2 regions of the Neobacillus sp. DHD-1R genome follow, and region 2 is predicted to be linked to the other one. Evidence: riboswitches for the same ligand, from Rfam matches in the RefSeq annotation. Region 2 holds a riboswitch; the other holds the start of a gene.

Region 1 (7,601 bases), 670 kb from region 2:
AGAGAACGATTTAATTTCCATCGTTTTTAAGTTTTGAACGACCACTCCGCGGCATACGCCATCATCATCAATAACAGTTCCTAGGAATTCCCAGCCTTCATATTTCGTAACTAACCCGTCTACTTCATGACGGCGAACTTGTTCGTCTAAAGCATAAAGCAACTGCTGCCCTGTTGTTGCCCCAGCAAAGGCTGTACGGTGATACTGTGTACCTCCGAAACGACGGAAATCTAGTAAACCTTCTGGAGTACGGTTAAACATTACTCCCATCCGGTCAAATAGATTAATAATGCCAGGTGCTGCATCACACATTGCTTTTACCGGCGGTTGATTGGCCAAAAAGTCTCCGCCATAAATGGTATCGTCAAAGTGGATCCACGTGGAATCTCCTTCACCCTTTGTATTTACCGCTCCATTAATACCGCCTTGGGCACAAACAGAGTGAGAACGTTTAACCGGAACAAGAGAAAATAGCTCTACCGGAGTTCCTGATTCTGCAACCTTGATGGTAGCCATTAAACCGGCCAAGCCGCCGCCGACTACGATCACTTTACCTTTACCCATTCGTGACTCACTCCCTCAATCCAAAATACAATATTTTTCCGAACTTCCTCTATTATGAAACAAATGCAATCAGTGTTTGAATGCTAATAAATGCCAATACAACAAACACACCAATTGTCACGTATGTAGATATAACTTGTGAACGTGGTGATACTGTAATCCCCCAGCTAACTAGGAATGACCACAAACCATTGGCAAAATGAAAAATAGCCGAAAGAATACCAACTAGATAGAAAACAAACATACCAGGCGATGAAAGAATATCATGCATCATATCAAAGGAGACCTCAGCGCCAAATGCTGCAGCGACCCGTGTTTGCCATACATGCCATGCAATAAAAATTAATGTAATAACGCCTGTAATACGCTGTAGTAAGTACATCCAGTTCCTGTATGTACTAAACCTATTAACATTGCTATTTGCAGTAAAAGCAATATAAATTCCATAGATTGCATGATATAACAATGGTAAATAGATAATTACTGTTTCAAGGACAATCTTGAATGGAAGACTTCCCATAAAGTTTGAAGCCTTATTAAAAGATTCTGGTCCCCCTGTAACAAAATGGTTGACAACAAGATGCTGGATCAGGAATACCCCAATCGGAATAACTCCCAGCAATGAATGCAATCTGCGATTAACAAACTCTCGATTTCCCGCCATTATTTTACCCCCCTTTAAGTTTTAAAAAATGATGTTAAGCCTTTTTCCCTTGTTATTCCTCATGTAATTTTTAATTTTCACTACTGTGACAATTATGTGACATGTCCATTTTACTCCCAACCTGATAGAGCGTCAAGAAAACGGATACAGTATTTTAAGTAAAAAATAAAAATTTTTTAAATATATTGAAATTATAATAGTGTATGTGTACAAACTTATAAAGATTGATAGTTATTTATGGTTGCCCAATTTCCCCAATGATATTTCCAATATCTAACTGTTAGAGTTTTTACTTTAAAGGTAAAGATAATTATGATAATAAATAGGATTAGATATTGCAAAATAACAATATTTTCTTATTGAAAACTGTACTGAAACTTAGCCAAAATTGTATATAATAGAATAATAGAAAGAGGGGAAGCTTGTGGAAGAAAGTACAGTCGTTAATTTGGATACAAATGCAGCAGAACCACGAACCATCTCGATCTTCGGATATGAGTTAATTAGGGAAATACTTCTGCCAGAAATTCTCGGAAAAGATACGCCTGAAATATTATATTGGGCCGGTAAGCGTCTAGCGCGAAAATTCCCTTTAGCTGATCATGATCAAGTCATTGAGTTTTTTACCAAAGCTTCATGGGGTCAGCTGGAAATAATTAAAGAAACAAAAAATGAAATCGAAATGGAACTATCTAGTCCATTGATTGTGCCTCGTGTAAAATCAAAGGCCGAGCACTTTTTTCAGCTCGAAGCCGGTTTCCTTGCTCAGCAAATCGAACTCCAAAAAAAAGTATATACGGAAGCCTTTGAGCACCCTGTTAAAAAATCAAACAAAGTTCAATTCACCGTCAAATGGGATACAAAAGACCCCATAAAGTAACTTCTCAACGATCATTTTGTTAATAAGGGTGTCAGGCACCAAAGGTGCCTGACACCCTTTTCACTATTCCCCTAATTCAAATGCTGTGTGAAGGGCTTGTACAGCTTGAAGCATGTTTTTTTCTTCGACAACGACGGATACTTTAATTTCGGAGGTGCTGACCATTTTGATTTGAATGTTATTTTCAGCTAGTACTTCAAACATTTTAGCGGCAACGCCTGGATTAGAAATCATTCCTGAACCAACAATCGATACCTTGGCTAACTTATTTTCAGCATCAAGTTGCTCATATCCCAGGACTGTTTTATTATCTTCCAGGACCTTTAATGTTTCGAGCAAATCATTCGTATGGATCGAGAATGACAGATTGGCAGTCCCTCCCTCAGTTGTACTTTGAATAATAATGTCCACGTTAAGATGATTTTGTGCTAAGGTGGTAAAAATAGTTGATAAACTTGTTAATGAGTTAGTGAGTCCTAGTACAGTAACCCTTGTAATTTCATCGTCAAACGCTACTCCGCGCACTACTAAATTTTGTTCCATTGTTGCTTCCTCCTCTATGACTGTTCCTTCTACTCTCTCCATACTTGAACGAACCTCAAGCTGAACTTTGTAATTTTTTGCAAACTCGACTGCTCTTGGGTGCAGCACACCTGCACCTAGATTAGCAAGTTCAAGCATTTCATCATATGAAACGGATAATAATTTACGTGCCTCTTTAACATATCGTGGATCCGTTGTAAAAACACCGGTTACATCCGTATAAATATCGCATCGATCAGCTTTTAATGATGCAGCTAGAGCAACAGCGGTTGTATCTGAGCCACCGCGGCCAAGTGTTGTAATCTCGCCATCTTCTGTTATCCCTTGGAATCCTGCCACAATCACAACTTTTCCTTCAGACAGCTGAGCTTGAATCGCCTCCGTGTTGATTTTGGCAATCCGGGCATTTCCATGAACTGGTTCTGTAACGATCCCCGCCTGCCAGCCTGTATACGAAACTGCATTAAGCCCCTGTTGATTTAAAGCCATCGACAATAATGCAATCGTAACCTGCTCCCCTGTTGAAAGCAGCATATCCATTTCCCGCTTGTTTGGCTGATCAGATATTTCCTTTGCTAAACTTACTAGCTGATCGGTAGATTTCCCCATAGCCGACACAACGACAACAACGTTATTACCTAGCACGGTCTCCTCTTTTATACGTGATGCTACATTTAATATTCTTTCTACACTGCCAACGGAGGTTCCCCCAAATTTTTGTACGATAAGCCCCATAGTTGATTCCCTTCTTTCAAATGATTACATTAGATTTCCCCATAAATGAAAAAAAAGCAATGAGGGCATCTCATTGCTTTTTGAACACGAAAAAATAAATTCCTGTACAAATAACGTAAGATAGCTCTCCAAGACATACGTCTTGACAATTCTGGATTTATTCAATACAGAACCAGCAAAGGAAGGAATGAGACCTTCTTTACTTCGGCGAACATTCCCTTTCATGATCCCTCTTCGAAGCTCATCCTTCTCAGAACCATTACTCTTGAAGCTCGCACCTCTACCTTCACTTTAGTACGACAAAGTGATAGTAAATTAAATTTTCACTTATTATAGCATGTTCTTTTTTTTCTGACAATCATATTGTGTGAAGTTTATTGAATAATTCTTCTGCTACATTTATTGGAATTCCAAGTGCAGTAAATTCCTCTATGTTGGCTTCCTTCATTTTTTTGACAGAACCGAACTGTTTTAATAGTAATTTTTTTCGTTTTTCTCCGATACCCTGAATATCATCGAGCAACGATTGGAACGCACTTTTCCCACGGAGTTGACGGTGGAAAGTAATCGCAAAGCGGTGAACTTCATCTTGAATGCGTTGCAGTAAATAAAACTCTTGGCTGTTTCGAGCTAAGGGGACGATTTGCAATGGATTGCCGTATAGAAGCTGGGATGTTCGGTGTTTCTCATCCTTTACCAATCCTGAAAGCGGGATATCTAAGCCCAGCTCATTTTCCAAAACATCTCTTACAGCCTCGACATGCCCTTTTCCACCATCAATGATAATCAAATCAGGAAGCGGTAAATCATCTTTTAGGGCTCTCGAGTATCTTCTTCTCGTTACTTCTCGCATGGATTCATAATCATCGGGACCCTTAACCGATTTGATTTTATATTTGCGATACTCTCGTTTATTTGCTTTCCCATCAATAAAAACAACCATGGCGGATACTGGATCTGTCCCTTGAATGTTAGAGTTATCGAATGATTCAATCCTGTGCGGTGTATATATCCCCAGTAGCTCCCCAAGGTTTTCAACAGCCTTAATCGTTCTTTCCTCATCTTTTTCAATCAGGGAGAACTTTTCATTTAAAGCAATCTTCGCATTTTTTATGGCCATTTTAACGAGGTCCTTTTTTTGACCGCGCTGTGGCTGCAGGACTCTTACTTCCAAAAGCTGTTCAGCGATATGAAGATCCACGTCGTCTTGAATTAAAATTTCTTTTGGTTTAAAATGATTGGCTTTTGTATAAAATTGGCCGAGGAACGTTAAAATTTCTTCCTCCGGCTCATTGTAGATGGGAAACATCGATACGTCCCGCTCAATCAGCTTTCCTTGCCGGACAAAAAAGACCTGAACGCACATCCAGCCTTTATCGACTGCATAGCCAAATACGTCACGGTCGGTAAAATCAGTCATCGTAATTTTTTGCTTTTCCATAATCGCCTCAATATGAACAATTTTATCGCGGAACTCCATTGCCCGCTCAAAATCAAGTTCTTCTGAGGCAGCTGTCATTTTTTCTGTGAGCTCTTTTTTTATTTCCTTATAGCCGCCATTTAGAAAGCGGGAAATTTCATCCGTCATTTGCTTATACTGCTCTTCACTCACTTCATTCACACAAGGTGCAAGGCATTGCCCTAAATGATAGTACAAGCAAACACGATCAGGCAGGGTGGAGCATTTTCGTAATGGGTAAATCCGATCTAACAGCTTTTTCGTCTCATTAGCTGCTCCTACATTGGGATAAGGACCAAAGTATTTCCCTTTATCCTTTTTCACTTTTCTCGTTATGATAAGCTTTGGATGTCTTTCTGCAGTTAGTTTAATAAACGGATAGCTTTTATCATCCTTCAGCATGATATTGTATTTTGGATCGTATTTCTTAATCAGGTTCAATTCAAGTAATAGGGCTTCTATATTCGAAGAGGTAACAATGTATTCAAAGTCCTCAATTTCATTAACAAGTCTTAACGTTTTTCCATCGTGGGATCCAGTGAAATAGGAACGGACACGATTCTTTAAAACCTTTGCTTTTCCCACATAAATAATTGTTCCCTGACGGTCCTTCATTAAGTAGCAGCCAGGCAGATCAGGCAGCAGGGTCAATTTTTGCTTTATATTTTCATTCATTCCGGCCACTCCCTCCGTCTTTTTTTAATGTATTTAAAATTCTAATGCAAATGACTCATAAAGGGAAGTAGGAGACTCTTGTAAAAAGCAAAAAACCTTAGCTAGATGGAACTCTAACTAAGGTTTTTTGTTATTTATCTTATACGTGTTTTTCTAAAACACTTGCTAGCGCGTCTTTTGGCTGGAAGCCAACGACTTTATCGACAACTTCGCCATCTTTCAGTACCAACAATGTTGGGATGCTCATAACGCCGAAGTTAGCAGCTGTTTGTGGGTTATCATCCACATCAAGCTTAGTAATTTTTACTTTTTCGCCCATTTCTGCGTCAAGTTCTTCTAGAACTGGAGCTATCATTTTACAAGGTCCGCACCATGGTGCCCAAAAATCTACAAGCACAAGGCCTGAACCTGTTTCAGTAGCAAAGGTTTGATCTGTTACGTGTGAAATAGCCATCTTTATTGACCTCCTATTAAATAACTGAAATACTACGGAAAGTATACCATCGATTGCCATATCATGCTAATAATATGTTTCAGCATGTAATATACCCATCCTGGTTATAAGTATTCTATGCGAATATAAAAAAAGCGAGCGTTACTTGTTGTCCCGCCCGCTTTATTATTATCTTTCTTAGCCATTCTTATGTCTAGCTCCAGCGATTCCGCTTTGCTTATTACGAATGGACCTTAAGTTTTTTAAACTCTTCTGTTAATATTGGTACGACCTCGAACAAGTCACCGACAATGCCATAATCGGCTACTTTAAAAATATTCGCTTCAGGATCTTTGTTGATCGCTACGATAACTTTAGAGTTGGACATCCCAGCTAAGTGCTGAATGGCTCCAGAAATACCGCAGGCAATATACAGGTCTGGTGTTACCACCTTTCCAGTTTGACCGATTTGTAAAGAGTAATCACAATAATCAGCATCACACGCACCACGAGAAGCGCCAACTGCACCGCCTAAAACTTGAGCTAATTCTTTCAACGGAGCAAACCCTTCCGCACTCTTGACGCCGCGGCCGCCTGAAATGACGATTTTTGCTTCACTTAAATCTACCCCTTCACTGGCCTTTCTTACTACTTCTTTAATAATGGCACGAAGGTCTTTAATGTCTACCGATAAGCTGGAAACACCACCAGTTCTGCTTTCATCTTTTGCTAATGGTGCAATATTATTTGGACGAACAGTGGCAAAAATTAATCCATCGGTAACAATTTTCTTTTCAAATGCTTTACCTGAGTAAATCGGTCTTGTAAATACAATATTCCCGCCAGCTACTTCAACTGCAGTCGCGTCAGAAATAAGGCCCGAAGAAAGCTTTCCTGCAATGCGAGGGGCCAGGTCTTTTCCCAGTGCTGTATGGCCTAGTACAAGTCCTTCCGGGTTTTCTTGCTCGATTACCGCTAATAATGCTTGGGCAAAGCCGTCAGACGTATATTGTTTTAATTTTTCATTTTCAACTGTGACTACGCGGTCTGCTCCATATTGGATAAGCTCAGCGCCTAAAGCGCTTACAGCATCGCCAACTAAAACTCCAACCACTTCTCCGCCCTCTGCCACAGTCTGTGCTGCAGCAATTGCTTCGAAAGAAACGTTACGTAATGACCCGTCCCTAGCCTCTCCTAGTACCAATACTTTTCTTGACATTCTATTACCTCCTGAAAACAATTTTTATGTGAATGAAATTAAATTACTTTTGCTTCAGTATGAAGAAGTTGAACAAGTTCTTTTACTTGATCATTTAATTCACCAGATAGAACCTTCCCAGCCTCTTTCTTTGGCGGTAAGTATATTTCAATCGTCTTTGTTTTTGCTTCCACATCGTCTTCTTCAAGTTCGAGATCGTCTAATTCTAATTCTTCAAGCGGTTTTTTCTTCGCTTTCATGATTCCCGGTAATGACGGGTACCGCGGCTCGTTAAGACCCTGTTGTGCAGTGACTAATAGCGGAAGGCTCGTTTCGATTACTTCTGAATCTCCTTCAACGTCACGGGTAACGGTTACATTTGTTCCATCAATTTCTAATTTTGTAATCGTTGTTACATAAGGGATGTTAAGTATTTCAGCAACACGTGGA
Region 2 (7,601 bases):
TGGCGACTTTAAAAAAGGTACAGGCAGATTTAGAAATCTTTTCTCTTGAGACAAATAGCGATGCATCTAAAGCAATGTATAAGAAAAATGCTGCACTGCTTCAAGAATCAATTGATAAACTATCACCATACCTGAAATATTAATGAATAAAAAAATCCTTATCATCTGAGTTGATAAGGATTCGCTGCTCTATACATTAACATTCCTACTCGTTACCATTTTATTTGATATGTAGCTATGCAGGATCATTCCTAACATTACCAATGCCATCCCGCTCCATGAAAGCGCTGTTGGTATGACCGAATGTAAGAGTAACAATTCACCTATTACAGCGAATAATACTTCCATAGATTGTGTAGCTTCAACGGCTGCCAGCTTTTGCATGTTTCCTCTAACAAGGTCAGTTGCATGAAAAAATAGAACTGTCGCAATCACGCCAGAGGATATGGCAACAAGTCCTGATTGGGTGGTTTGCCCCAAGCTTGGCGGTCCCTCTTTAATTAAACCATAAACAGATAAAACAAGCCAAAAGGGCAAGCTGGCGAGCGTCATTCCTAATACACGCTGAAAAACATCGAGACGCCCTTCACATACCTCCATCATTTTTCTATTGCCTAATGGGTAGGCAAATGATGCCACAACAACAGGTATTACGCCTAATACGAAAGAAAGTATAGACAAATGATTGACTTGTTCTATTTGCATTAAACTAATACCAAGTAAAATAATTAATGACATTCCTAAGCCCTTGAACGGAATTATCCCCTTCATTTGAATGGTGCACGTTCCTGTTTTTACAGTTTCATAAAAAAGTGGTGCCAGCAAAGACCCTGAGATAATCGTAATTTGCCAGGTTGCTGCAATTAACCAGCCTGGGGCAAATGCAGCTGAAAAACAAATGGGTGCATAAAACAAACCAAAGCCAATCGTACTCCAGAGCAGCCAGGCACCAGGCCGCTGTTTCATTTCTACATACAAGGGTTTTAAATTCTTTCTAGCAATTACGATCAGGATAAGGAAAGGAATCATAAAAAAATACCTTAAGGATGCACTCCATATCCAGCTCCCTCCTGCCAATTCCATTGATCTGTTCAAAATAAAGGTAAATGCAAAAAAGAAGGCAGCCAATATGCCTATAATGATGGGCCGCATGTTTCAGTCTCCTTTTTTTACAGTTTTTTCTCCAGTGAGAACAAATCCTCTTCGATTACAGACATTCTTTGTTCTACTAATTGCCGGGCATCCTTGACAGCTGCATTATAAAAGTAAGGTCCTAATTCATTTTTAAAAAAATCAAATGCATTTTCTGCTGCAATAACACCAATTTCTTCATTTCTTTCTTCATAAAAAAATCGCTGGATTTCAGAAATCATTTGATCTTTTTGTTGTTTTGTGAATTGAATTAACAGGGTAACCGCTCCTTTTCAATATAGATATAGTGTATTTTCTACTAAAAAAGGGAAACCATCAAGTGATTTCCCAAAATTAATTTTGTGTTTAATCCTATCGTCCTTTAGTTCTCATAAAAAGAAACTCTCTACTTATTAATGCCAATAAAAAAGAGCAAAGAAAAAGGGTCGCAGCCACAAGGAATGTTGCTCTTACACCAATTTCTTCAGTTATCCATCCCATTACAAGCGATGAAAGTCCAAATGCGCCAAAAATCAATGTACCTCTAGCTGAATATACTTTAGCGAGGAGTTGCTCACGAGCACTATTTTGAATAATAGTATTCTCCCCAACATTACGGGCCATTTGCGGAAGACCAAACAAAAAGGAACACACTAGAGCAAACCATGGAGTTGACGTAGTACCAAACAAAAAAGTAATCGCAATTAAGCAACAGGTCGACCAAAGAATGGTCTTCCCTAAATTTCTTTCTAAAATGGGTGAAAAACGATAAATTAACAATCCTTCAACAAGCATTCCAGCAAAAAAGTAACCGTTAATGAATCCCCACCAATTCTCCCCTTTATTTAAAGCTTCGGAAACGAAAACAAAAAGGATAGCTGCTATCCAAACCGCATTAGCAAAGGTTTCAAGGGCATTCATTAAACTAATCGTTCTCAGCTGTTTTGAATTCCAGATAATTCCCCATCCCTCTTTTAAGGCATCCAAACGAGACATGTTTTCCTGAACTGTTTGATGAACAATATGCACTATGAACCCCATAAACATGGTTGAAATAAGATATAAGCAAAATGGTAACCATAGTAATTTCCCAGATCCAAGAATGACTAGCATAATACTTCCAATTGGCCAGGCAATTAGCTGAACAATTTGATCGCTAATGGAGAGTAAACTATTGGTTTTCACAAGTTTACTTTCTTAAACGAGACTGGGAACCAGGGCATTTCGAGCGGGAGTTGCCCAGCCATCTAAAAAAGCTATTAAACTAAGTAGCAAAAAAATCCAAAACAACCAACTATCTTTAAATACTGAAGGAGTTAAGCACAATACCAATAACAACAATGTTTTTCCACTTTGTGAAAAAAACAATATAGATTTTAGCTTGTATTTGTTTATGACCAATGGTACTAATAAGCCACTGATTAATCCAGAAATGGTGTTAAAGAACGGAACAAGTGACATATAGGTCACGGAACCTGTTGCATCAAAGATCAATTTTATTAAACAAACTACATATAAAATATCGCCTAAATTGGCAAACATTTGCCCAACCCAAAGAAACCGGAAAGAGGCTCTTTTTCCGACAAAAATGGACATTGCACACCCTCACTTTTATTCAATTCTTAATATAAAAAGTAAGGTTTATTTACATTGGACATCCTCCAACTACAATTACAACTGGGTTTATTTGTTTAAGTATATCAGATTTCTGAATTGTATGTTAATATCTAATAAAATACAGGAATCAACTTTCAATCGGAGCATAGAATATTTTGTCGTTGAGATGTTGGTCAAACGTTGAAACTTTAGTTTCCTTTATTCGTACATAGGAGTAGAAAGTAAAAAGTAAAGTGAGGTTGGTACCATGTTTGGAAAAGTAGCCGCTGATATTTTAGGTTTAAGTGATGTTGGTTCTGTTATTAAGCCGCAAGATTACGATAAGGTCGATGCAGACGATTATGTCATGCATGAAGACAATGAAAAGATTTATTTTTTAATTAAATCAAAATCTGATGAATACTGCTTTACCAATAATGCCCTAATCCATTTGGATGGCACAAGTGCGACAAGTAAAAAACGAATGTTGCACCGATATAGTTATGCAACAAATCGAATTTCCGATGTAAAACTTGAAACAGCTGGTACGGTCGACATTGATGTCGAGATAAAATTCAAAATTGGCTCAGCGCCTTTCTCGATTGATGTCCACAAAAAGCATATTGAGGAAATAAAGGATTTATACAAAGCACTTATTAAAATTTCGGAGATTTCACATGAAAATGAAATCAGTCTTCAATTTGCCAAACAAAGTTTGGAGATTGCCTCCACTACACTTGGCCGTGTAACAAGTCCAGATAGCAACCTGGTTGTTCAATTTAAAATGCTAAATCAGGCAGCCTTCCAATGGCTGGAAGAAAGTAAAAAGCAATATTCAGTTAAAGATTTTGGAACTGTATTTGAAAAATATATTAACAATTAAAAAAAGAGGATAGCTCAAACCAAAGGATTAAACCCCACAATCTATTGAGTGTTAAATGTGGGGTCTGCCTTCCTTGAGCCATCCTCTTTTTAATTATTTATACTCGATCAATACATCATCTAATGGTAACCGTGTTGAACCAAATGCAGGGGCAGCCGCCTTACCAAGTGGAATTAATACAATTGGGAAAAAACGTTCTGAAACATTAAATTTTTCTATGAATTGTTGTTTATCAAATCCACCCATGGGGACAGTATCATACCCTCTTTCCTTAGCTATAAGCATTAATTGCATTGACACAAGTCCTGCATCAAACATAGCAATATTTTTTCGAATATCTTCAGGTGCATTAGGATACGTATTATTGGCACTGGCGATTAATCGCTCCATGTTTGCTTCATCCATAAAACCAGCTTCATGGGCACTGTGATATACCTTCTCAATACTCTTATACATTTCCTTGTCACCTAGTACAGCAATTACAGCCGATGCTGTTTCCACCTGTTCTTGATTGTATGCAATAACTCTAAGGTCTTTTTTAATTTCTTGGTCTTGGAACACCATAAAGCGCCATGGTTGAAGATTACTTGATGATGGTGCTGATGTCGCTTCTTTTATTATATCTTTAATTTCTTGTTTAGAAATTTGATAGCTTGGATCATATTTTCTTACGGAGTGACGGTCTTTCATCACATCAGTAAAACTTTTCTTTACTTTTGTTTGCATAAAGTTTCCTCCTTAAATCTTGCACTTACAAATAATAAGTTTCTTTTAACATCTTACTTTTAAAAAGCTTCTACCGTCAAGAATGGATGAAAAATCGAGAAAATTCATAATCGATTATCCAAATAAAAAAGAGTTGCACTTAGGCAAAGTGCAACTCTTTTTATGAACTAGGAAGGGCTCTGTCGATGAAATAACCCCATTACCTCAATGGTTTCTGTGATATTAACAAATGCACTTGGGTCCACCTCGGAAATGAGATTTTTAACCTCGTTTAATTCATATCTAGAAATGACTGTCATTAAAACATTCCGTTTGTCGTTAGAATACCCACCAACTCCATCCATTATGGTAAGTCCCCTGTACAAATTGGTCAGCAAATGTTCCCGCATTTCCTCACCTTTTCCCGTAATAATCATCAAGGTTAATTTAGCATGATCTGTATAAATGGCATCCACTACTTTACCTGTGACATATATAGATACTAACGTATTAAGAGCCGCGTCCCAATTAAATAGGAATCCATTAAATATAATAACAACACCATTCATACCAGAAAGTAACACCCCGATAGGAAAGTCCTTTTTCCTTGAAACGATCATGCCAATAATATCAAAGCCCCCCGTTGATCCTGATGAACGGAATACAATTCCAACCCCAAGACCTGCGAGCGCACCGCCGAAGATCGATGAAAGCATAGTGTCATTCGCAAAGGGTATGATAGGCACCACATAAAGACCTACAGAAATGATCAACACTGAAAAAATGGTATTCATGACAAACTTTTTGCCAAGAATTTTATATCCAATTATAATCATCGGTAAATTCAAAAGGAAGTTAGCCAAACCAGTATTAAGCGGTGTAATCATTCCTAATAACATCGATATCCCGCTCAAACCACTACTTAACACCTCATGGGGAATTAAGAAAAAATTAAATGCCCCTACCACGATAAGAGAACCCACAATGATTCCGACAATTTGCATGGTAAAAAACCCTCCTAATACCTGCATTTTCTATTTTAAAATCATACTAAATTCTCTAATCTAAATAAACTTAACAGTTTTTTTTAAATTGAACCAATTATCTGTCTACTAACAGAATAAATTTTTTTCCTTAAACCTATTTAAATAAAATAGATTGACATTTTTAAAATAATAATTATACTTTATTAATATAATAACTTTATAGTTAAATCCTCATCAAACCGATGAGGTAGAGGTCGCGGTTTTTATTAGTAAAGTGGACGAGATGTAGAGACATCCTTGACTCCGTTTGAAAGGAAAAGCTGCCGAAGTTTGCTTTTATCTCTATAAAAAGCATGCTGGGTCTGTCTCCGAATAGGAACAGAACTGTCACGCTTGGCCCTACCAGTCATGCGTGTTGAGCTATCTTTCGGAAGGTATGATGCGGGGTATTTACGATGCCATCGATTCTACTTCGATGGCATTTTTTTATTCCAAAACTCCTTCTAATGAAAGAAATAAGAAAAAGATAAAGGAGTATTGATATGCAATCACAAACAGCAAGAAATCTTGATAAACAAGTATATACAGGTAACCATGCGGAAACTACGGAACTAAAACGGAGTTTAAAATCACGTCACCTTACAATGATTTCGTTAGGGGGAACGATTGGAACCGGACTATTCCTGGCAAGCGGTGGTGCGATTCATTCGGCCGGACCGGGTGGAGCTATCCTTTCCTATCTTGTTATTGGTGTAATGGTTTACTTCTTAATGCAAGGCTTAGCCGAAATGGGTACTTACATGCCAGTGGCCGGAAGCTTTAGTACGTATGCAACTAAATTTGTTGATCCTGCCTTTGGTTTTGCGCTCGGTTGGAATTACTGGTATAACTGGGCCATTACCATTGCAGCAGAATTAGCTGCTGTAACAATGATTATGAAATACTGGTTTCCGAACACCCCATCATTAGTATGGAGCAGTCTCTTTTTAGTCATTATGTTCTTGTTAAATTATCTATCCGTAAAAGGGTTTGGAGAAGCTGAATACTGGTTCTCGCTTATTAAAGTCATAACGGTCATCATTTTTATTATTACTGGGACATTGATGATTTTTGGTATTATGGGAGATCATGCCATTGGCTTTAAAAACTTCACAATTGGTGATGCTCCCTTTCATGGCGGCTTTATGTCCATGCTTGGCATCTTTATGGCCGCTGGCTTCTCATTCCAAGGAACTGAGCTTTTAGGAGTCGCTGCGGGAGAAACAGACGACCCCAAAAAATCAATACCACGGGCAGTACGATCAGTATTTTGGCGGATTCTTTTATTTTATGTATTAGCTATTTTTGTTATCGGCCTGCTCATTCCTTATACAAATGGAAATTTGGCAAATGGAGATATAACCGTAAGCCCATTTACCCTTGTATTTCAAAAAGCAGGAATTGCCTTTGCCGCTTCTGTCATGAATGCTGTTATCTTAACAGCAGTATTATCGGCCGGTAATTCTGGAATGTATGCTTCTACACGGATGCTTTGGGATTTAGCTCGACAAGGTAAAGCACCAAAATTTTTAGGTAAGCTTAATAAAAATGGTGTCCCTGTAAATGCATTAATTGCTACAACTTTAGTAGGAACACTTGCCTTTCTAGCTTCTTTCTTTGGGGATGGTGTTGTCTATGTATGGCTTTTGAATGCTTCTGGTATGTCTGGCTTTATCGCATGGCTCGGAATCGCCATTTGTCACTATCGATTCCGCAAAGCTTTTGTTGCACAAGGAAAAGATCTAAATTTATTACCTTATAAATCTAAATTATTCCCATTTGGCCCGATTTTCGCTTTTGCCGTTTGTGCATTTGTCGTTTTAGGTCAAAATTATTCCGCTTTTATGGGTGACCACATTGATTGGAATGGTGTGTTGGTTTCTTATATTGGCTTACCACTTTTCCTAATTTTATGGCTAGGGTATAAATTCTTGAAAAAGACTAAGGTTATTCCCTTAGAGAAATGCGATTTAACTGTTTAATTACCTCGATAAATTAGATAAAAATGTGCATAATAAAAGCAGATCCTCAATGGGTCTGCTTTTTTGCATAGCTAGGGTAGTATTAACTTTCCTTTGCAGTCCAAACGTATAGATCTTCAATCTTGCAATTTAATTCTTTGGAAATAGTCATTGCCGTGTTTAGGTTCATTACCTTCTTTGACAAGTAGTCGTCGAGTTGACTCCTAGGAATATTTGTATTCCTTTCCAAATTATCTAGATCCATTCCACTTTTTGATAATAAATCTTTGAGGTTACTTT

Evidence for each region. A riboswitch is a leader RNA that binds a small molecule or an ion and turns the genes downstream of it on or off. The one in region 2 is predicted to bind lysine.
Region 1: another riboswitch for lysine. It lies ahead of AC3ANL_RS19325 (aspartate kinase); the one in region 2 lies ahead of AC3ANL_RS15810 (amino acid permease).

What each region holds. Positions count from the first base shown of each region.
Region 1 covers NZ_CM173232.1:3,912,618-3,920,218, forward strand. The annotation lists gene sdhA (succinate dehydrogenase flavoprotein subunit) at 1-564, opposite strand, end outside; gene AC3ANL_RS19315 (succinate dehydrogenase cytochrome b558 subunit) at 617-1,228, opposite strand; gene AC3ANL_RS19320 (YslB family protein) at 1,653-2,108, shown strand; gene AC3ANL_RS19325 (aspartate kinase) at 2,172-3,386, opposite strand; lysine riboswitch at 3,500-3,677, opposite strand; gene uvrC (excinuclease ABC subunit UvrC) at 3,745-5,520, opposite strand; gene trxA (thioredoxin) at 5,660-5,974, opposite strand; gene AC3ANL_RS19340 (electron transfer flavoprotein subunit alpha/FixB family protein) at 6,195-7,172, opposite strand; gene AC3ANL_RS19345 (electron transfer flavoprotein subunit beta/FixA family protein) at 7,211-7,601, opposite strand, start outside.
Region 2 covers NZ_CM173232.1:3,242,548-3,250,148, forward strand. The annotation lists gene AC3ANL_RS15770 (DUF421 domain-containing protein) at 1-143, shown strand, start outside; gene AC3ANL_RS15775 (DMT family transporter) at 190-1,152, opposite strand; gene AC3ANL_RS15780 (DUF2164 domain-containing protein) at 1,170-1,373, opposite strand; gene AC3ANL_RS15785 (MFS transporter) at 1,504-2,316, opposite strand; gene AC3ANL_RS15790 (hypothetical protein) at 2,329-2,727, opposite strand; gene AC3ANL_RS15795 (PH domain-containing protein) at 2,996-3,610, shown strand; gene AC3ANL_RS15800 (nitroreductase family protein) at 3,704-4,336, opposite strand; gene AC3ANL_RS15805 (YitT family protein) at 4,504-5,319, opposite strand; lysine riboswitch at 5,542-5,732, shown strand; gene AC3ANL_RS15810 (amino acid permease) at 5,844-7,322, shown strand; gene AC3ANL_RS15815 (helix-turn-helix domain-containing protein) at 7,405-7,566, opposite strand.